3 regions of the Neobacillus sp. 204 genome follow, and region 1 is predicted to be linked to each of the others. Evidence: riboswitches for the same ligand, from Rfam matches in the RefSeq annotation. Region 1 holds a riboswitch; each other region holds the start of a gene.
What was found. Region 1 has a riboswitch for cobalamin ahead of ACJ004_RS12520 (ABC transporter substrate-binding protein). Riboswitches for the same ligand answer to the same signal wherever they lie in the genome.
Positions count from the first base shown of each region.

Region 2: another riboswitch for cobalamin. It lies ahead of ACJ004_RS23520 ((2Fe-2S) ferredoxin domain-containing protein); the one in region 1 lies ahead of ACJ004_RS12520 (ABC transporter substrate-binding protein).
Region 3: another riboswitch for cobalamin. It lies ahead of metE (5-methyltetrahydropteroyltriglutamate--homocysteine S-methyltransferase); the one in region 1 lies ahead of ACJ004_RS12520 (ABC transporter substrate-binding protein).

Region 1 covers NZ_JBJORY010000005.1:229,409-231,675, reverse strand. Annotated here, with positions in the region: partial or broken gene ribB (3,4-dihydroxy-2-butanone-4-phosphate synthase) at 1-46, shown strand, start outside; gene ribH (6,7-dimethyl-8-ribityllumazine synthase) at 86-556, shown strand; cobalamin riboswitch at 614-805, shown strand; gene ACJ004_RS12520 (ABC transporter substrate-binding protein) at 1,001-1,966, shown strand; gene ACJ004_RS12515 (FecCD family ABC transporter permease) at 1,932-2,267, shown strand, end outside.
Region 2 covers NZ_JBJORY010000013.1:102,982-105,248, forward strand. Annotated here, with positions in the region: gene cobJ (precorrin-3B C(17)-methyltransferase) at 1-453, opposite strand, end outside; gene ACJ004_RS23520 ((2Fe-2S) ferredoxin domain-containing protein) at 499-882, opposite strand; cobalamin riboswitch at 1,013-1,200, opposite strand; cobalamin riboswitch at 1,382-1,576, opposite strand; gene ACJ004_RS23525 (vWA domain-containing protein) at 1,723-2,267, opposite strand, start outside.
Region 3 covers NZ_JBJORY010000007.1:126,185-128,451, forward strand. Annotated here, with positions in the region: gene metE (5-methyltetrahydropteroyltriglutamate--homocysteine S-methyltransferase) at 1-1,385, opposite strand, end outside; cobalamin riboswitch at 1,532-1,727, opposite strand; gene ACJ004_RS15880 (helix-turn-helix domain-containing protein) at 1,881-2,267, opposite strand, start outside.

The DNA of each region.
Region 1 (2,267 bases):
AGTTGAATATCGAGTGAAAAAGGAAAACTTGGTTAAACGGGGAGTTTAATTAAAAAACTCAAAAACTATTGATGGAGGCATACTCATGGGAAATATTTTTGAAGGAAATTTAGTTGGATCTGGATTAAAGATAGGAATTGTAGTTGGACGTTTTAATGAATTCATTACAAGTAAATTATTAAGCGGGGCACAGGATGCACTTAAGAGACATGGAGTGAGTGAGGAGGATGTGGATCTTGCTTGGGTACCAGGTGCATTTGAGATTTCATTAATCGCGCAAAAAATGGCTAATAGCAAAAAATATGATGCAGTGATCACACTAGGAACCGTCATTCGCGGATCAACTCCACATTTTGACTTTGTTTGTAATGAAGTGGCAAAGGGTGTTTCTGCAATCAATCTAAAAAGTGGCATTCCGGTTATTTTTGGAGTTTTAACAACCGATTCCATTGAACAGGCAATAGAGCGGGCTGGTACAAAGGCAGGTAACAAAGGTTGGGATGCCGCAACAGCTGCAATTGAAATGGCAAATTTATGCAGAAGTATTGATCAATAAATTATTGTAAAAAAACATATACAAATCATTCCACTTTTTCTATAATTAATTTAACAAAAAATATTTTTAAAATTAGGTGCTAAAATCTTGTCAGTAGATTTTAAGCTTAAAAGGGAAGTTGGTATAAGCCAACGCGGTCCCGCCACTGTAAATGAGAGCAACCTATATTGTGTCACTGTCGAATACGATGGGAAGGCATAGGAAGCGATGACCATGAGCCAGGAAACCTGCCTAATTCTTGTGCGCCAATAAACCTACGAGGATAGGAAGGTGTTGAAGGCTAGACTCTTTTTACTTAATACTAGTAACCTGAATCTAATCACACCAACATCTCCATTACATTGTGGAGATGTTTTTTTGTTTTTATCCAACTAATCTTGTTTAGCACAAGACAGATTTATTTTTTGTTACGTAGATGATATTTCACAGAAAGCAGGGAGAAAAATGAAAAAGTTGTATTCATTGCTGTTAGTAGTATTATTGACAGTAGGAGTTCTAGCAGGTTGTGCTGAAAAGAAAGACCAGGTTAACGAAGACAATAAATCCAGCGTTGAAAAGAAAACGGCGGAGATTACATATCCCCTAACGATTACAGATGCAACCCAAACCAAAGTTATTATCGAAAAGAAACCTGAAAAGATCGTTTCTCTTATCCCAAGTAATACTGAAATTGCTTTTGCATTAGGTCTCGATAAAGAAGTGGTGGGCGTGTCTGATTTCGATAATTATCCGGAGTCTGCAACAAAAAAGGAAAAAGTCGGCGGTCAAGAAATTAACTTAGAAAAAATCATTTCCTTAAAGCCTGATTTAGTGTTAGCCCATGCCTCTTCTGCGCACAACTCTGAGGCGGGACTCCAGCAGCTAAAAGATGCTGGGATTACAGTTTTAGTTGTTAATGATGCTCAAAATTTTGACCAAGTCTATGATTCCATTGATATGATTGGAAAAGCTACCGGTGAAACTGCGAAAGCAGATGAGATGATCACAGGGATGAAGGCTAAATTGGCCGAAATTAAAGCAAAGGCTGCGGGAATAAAAGAAAAGAAAAAGGTATTTGTGGAGGTTTCACCTGCTCCAGAAATTTATACACCAGGAAAGAATACTTTTATGGATCAGATGCTTAGTGTCATTAATGCAGAAAATATCGCAAATGATCAAGAAGGCTGGATTAAAATTGATCAAGAGGCAATGATTAAACGTAATCCAGATGTTATCGTTACTACATACGGGTACTATGTGAAAAATCCGGCGGAGCAAGTTTTAAGCAGAAAAGGCTGGGAAACAGTCAACGCTGTAAAAAATAAGCAAGTAGTCGATGTGAATTCTGATCGCGTTACTCGCTCAGGCCCTAGGATTATTGAAGGAGTAGAAGATCTTGCGAAGGCTGTCTATCCTGAAGTTTTTAAATAATAAGTATCTTGCCTATATTATAGCGGGGATTTTCCTAGTTCTTTCTATCTTATTAGGTATTTCAATTGGAACGGTGTCCGTTCCAATCTTTACCATTATTAAGATTATCACTGCTAAGTTATTTGGGGTTATCTCATTGGAAACAATTGACCCCATGTATTCGAGTATTGTCCTAAATATTCGTTTACCTCGAGTGATATTATCAGGTCTTGTCGGGGCTTCTCTTGCTATTGCAGGGGCAGCCTTTCAAGGTTTGCTCAGAAACCCGTTAGCAGACCCTTATACATTAGGAGTATCCTCC
Region 2 (2,267 bases), on a different contig from region 1:
TTTCTCGATTAAATTCCACGGTGTTAAATGGTCACTTAAACTAATCGTACATGCATCATGCATGACTGGCGCTCCGAGTAGTGCTGCACAGGAGTTAATCGCGGAAATTCCAGGGATAACCTCGATTTCTACCCCTGAATCTTTTTTCCAGCCTTTTTCAATTAACACTTCGTAAACGAGACCTGCCATTCCATAAACACCGGCATCTCCACTTGAAATCACCGCTACCTTCTTACCCTGCTCGGCCTGTTTAACAGCCTCTTGGGCCCGGCTCACTTCTTCTGTCATTCCCGTGCTAATAATTTGCTTCCCCGTTATGAATCCCTGAATTAAATCAACATACGTTTTGTACCCAATGATGATATCACTTTCTTGAATGGCTTCTTTTGCCCGTTCCGTGATATGTTTTTCATCTCCTGGGCCAAAGCCAATAACCAACAGTTTCCCTCGCACTCTTTTTGCTCCTCCTTCCAGAAATTGAATAAAGAACCTATTAATCTAGACACTCTTTTTAACAGGCTTTAGAACCCCTTCGATACATTCCGTTCTTTCTGATGCTATAAATCCTTCGTGGCTATATTGATAAATGACATGGTCTTTAAGACAGGCCCCTCCTATCAGATGCTGTCGGACCATATTACTTCCCACCTCCGGCGTAACGTTCTTATACCAAGTTCCTTCCGGATAAACGATAGCAACAGGGGCATCCTTACATCTTCCATTACATCGTGTTCTTGTTGTATGTATGATTGACTCCAAATCTAAATTAGTAATCTCATTTCGAATCGCTTGTGTAGCCTCTTCCCCTCCCTTTCTCATACAGCTGCTGCCGTTACAAATTAATACATGGTGTTTCGTCCCTTTTAAATTCCAGGTTGTCATAAAACACTCTCCTTTTATTTTTTTTACGAAAAAAAGCACCCCTATGAAAATAGGGGTGCAGAGTAATACACACAAAATGACAGAAAATGAGGTATTTATCAGCACTTCCACCTATTGTCCCGTAGGTTAATGAAGTCATTAGGTAGAGGCAGGTCTCCTGACTAAGGTTCATCGTTCGATTGCGTCTTCCCGAAAAATTCCAGTGACATTTGCAATGAACTCCCCAATACAGTGGCGGGTACCGTGACGGAATTAAACCGTACTTCCCTTTTAAGCGCATTTCTTTCCTTTATGCGCACCTATCCTAATCATATTCAATTTTTATAGAAGGTCTGTTTCTTCTAACATAAGCGATGAGAATCAAAAATCATTTAGAATCATGTAAAAATAAAAAATCCGTTCAACAGTTGTTGAACGGATAAAACGTCAGCGGAAAGCAAGTTAAAGAAACTATACTTTTTGTCGCGAACGTTCCATCTTCTCAACCCCCGAAGAAATCGAAACTATAAAAGCTAAGACAGGTCTCCTGACTTGTGTATCTTCCTACTTTAGACCCTTCCCGTATTCGTATATCTATTAATATACGAAACAGTGGTTTGCCTATTTCGTCCACACTTACAGTTGCGGGGACAGTTCTGGCTTTTCACCAGATTCCCTATTAAGCCCAAAGGGCATCTTAACTGATTTGTTAACAAAAACATATTATATTTTTCAAAGATAATATCATACTAGTCTAACAAATAGAATATATCAAGTATTTTTTAAAGTCTCTTTTTTGAGGGTAGGTAAAGTTTTTGTTTCTCTTTTTTAATTCAAGCATAAGAACCGGCTCTGTGGCATTTAATTCCTCGAACGTCGATTATAATCCTTTTCAATGCCTTCTTTCCAGCTTCGATCAAGCTTTTTGCCGCTTCGAAGATTACTTACGACTTCATTGACCGCTTCATAATTTAATTGAGTTCCTTTCTGGTCCGCATGGTATTCCACCGCGAAGTCCTCATCGATTCCAAATTGTGAAGCCGTTGAGAGGGCATCGATATTGGCTCCAAGGAAGATGAATTCCCACCCAAATTTCTCTTTTTGAAGCTGAACCATTTTTTTGATTTTGTTCGTTGTGAATTCACGGCTCGCGTTTTCCATCCCATCCGTTGTGATAACGAATAACACTTTTTCGGCCCGTTCCGCTTCACTAGTTCTCTTTTGGACATTAATCATTTTTTGAATAGTAAAACCAATGGCATCTAATAGCGCAGTGGTGCCGCCTACTTCATACTCTTTGTCGGTCATAGATGAAATACCTCTTACATTGATTCGATCGTGTAATAATTCGTACCGGTGATCGAATAATGCAGTCGTAACAAAGGCTTCTCCTTCCGCTTTTTGTT
Region 3 (2,267 bases), on a different contig from region 1:
AACTGATCATATACTTCTGTCGTCCACTCGCCCCTTCTCCATTTTCTTCGGGCTTGACGGATTTCTATCGTTTGCGGAAAACTTCCAATCGTAGTTGTCGGAAGGAAAGGAAGCTCCAACACTTGTTGGTCCTCGCGGCGCTTATCAAATGATGATGGCCGCTTCGCAACCTGTGATAGACTGCTAGCTACTGACTCTTGAACCTCGAGTCGATTTCTCGCCGGAGACTGAGCCAAATCATTTCGTGCGGTTTCACTTTGATTAAACTCCTTCATAACCTCTGTTTCACCATGAAGGGCCCTTTTTACCAGAGATTGAATTTCATCTAATTTTTCATCAGCAAAAGCCAATGCGTCCTTAATAAGTGGATGAAGATTCGTTTCTTGACTGAGGGTAACTGGTACATGAAGCAAACTGGAAGATGGCTGCAGCCACAACCGCTCTTTTGGAACAGTTCCTGTAATGATTTCGACGAGTTTCGCTTTATCCGTCAACTGGGAACGCCAAATATTCCTCCCATCGATTAACCCCACGCCAAGGATCTTATCCTTCGGAAATCCATACGTTGCCAGGGATTGTAGATTCCCTTCCAAACCATGGACAAAATCCAAACCAACCCCGGCAACTGGAAGATTGATCACTTCAGAATAATATTCTACCGAATCAAAATACGTTTGCAGCATGATTTTCAACTCAGGAGCAGCTTCTTGCAGTTGTTTGTAAATGTAAGAGACAGTTTTCATTTCGTCAGCTGTTATGGATGTAACGAGAGTCGGTTCATCCAGTTGAACCCATTCTACCCCTTCTTCCGCAAGCTCCTGTAAAATTTGCGCGTATAAGGGAACAATCTGCAAAATAAGTGCTGGTAATTGTTTTTGTTCATATCCCTTCGAAAGCTTTAGAAATGTATAAGGTCCCACAATGACTGGCTTTCCGTTAATGCCTAGTTTTTCCTTCGCCTCACGATAGGCAAGCAGGGGTTTGTTTTCGGTTACGGTTGGTTTGATCCCCGTGAGTTCTGGAACTATATAATGATAATTCGTGTTAAACCATTTCGTCATTTCTGATGCGACCGCTGTCTGGCTGCCTCGAGCCATTGCAAAATAAGTGGAGAGCGGCACTTTTCCTCCCTCATATTCATACCTTTTTGGTACGAAACCAAACATAACGGCCGTATCAAGGATATGATCATAAAGGGTAAAATCACCTACAGGAATATAATCAATTCCTTTATCCTTTTGCTTTTGTAAGTGCTGAAGGCGAATCTGTTCCATCTGAAGAAGAAAGTCTTCCTCTTCTACCTTTCCTGCCCAAAACGCTTCTAAAGTCTTCTTCCATTCACGATTTTCCCCAATGCGTGGATATCCAAGATTACTGCTTTTCATCTCATTACCTCCCGATTTTTTAAAATAAAAAAAGGCATCTCTAACGATCGAAAAGAAAGTTAGAGATGCCTAATATATAGTGGGACATACGTCACCCGTCTTATAATTAGCAAGCCATCTAACACCTCCCTATCTCCCGTAGGTCTTCAGTGTGGTCGAAACAGGCAGGTCTCCTGACTTAAGGGTCATCACCAGCACAAACCTTCCCGATCATATCGATCAGTGGCGTTAAACATTGCGCTGATTATCCTTTTACAGTGGCGGGACCGTGTCGGATTTGCACCGAGCTTCCCTTTTCATCCTTGAGCATTGCTTCAAGGAACCTGTTCGCACGTATTCAATTAAATGGAAAGCATGAACTATGAGTCAGGCTTTCCGATACCATCTATTTGATAGTATTCTGTAAGCATAATACAAAATGGTGTAAAATTCTATCAATTTCGTAAATTAGTAAAAAAAACTGCCTTTATACAGTAAAGCGATAATAATAATAGATCAATTTCTTGCTAATCGATAATCTGAAGGGCTAAACTGCATATACTTCTTAAACATGCGGCTAAAATAATTGGCATCATGGAATCCTATTCTGGCAGCAATCTCACTTATTGGTAAATCGGTCATTTCTAAATACGACAAGGACATGTCAATTCTCATTCGGTTTAAATAATCAATTAAACTAATTCCTACTTCTTTTGTAAACAAATGACTAAAATGATGCCGGCTCAAGCAGCAATATTGTGCTATTTCATTCAGAGAAATACTCTCTTGATGATGTTCTTTAATATAACCGATAGCTTGTTGAATGACAGGACTTACTTCACTAAGATCCGTATTTTCGGTTTGCTCTGTAAGCCACACGGCGTATTCACAAACCTGATTAAC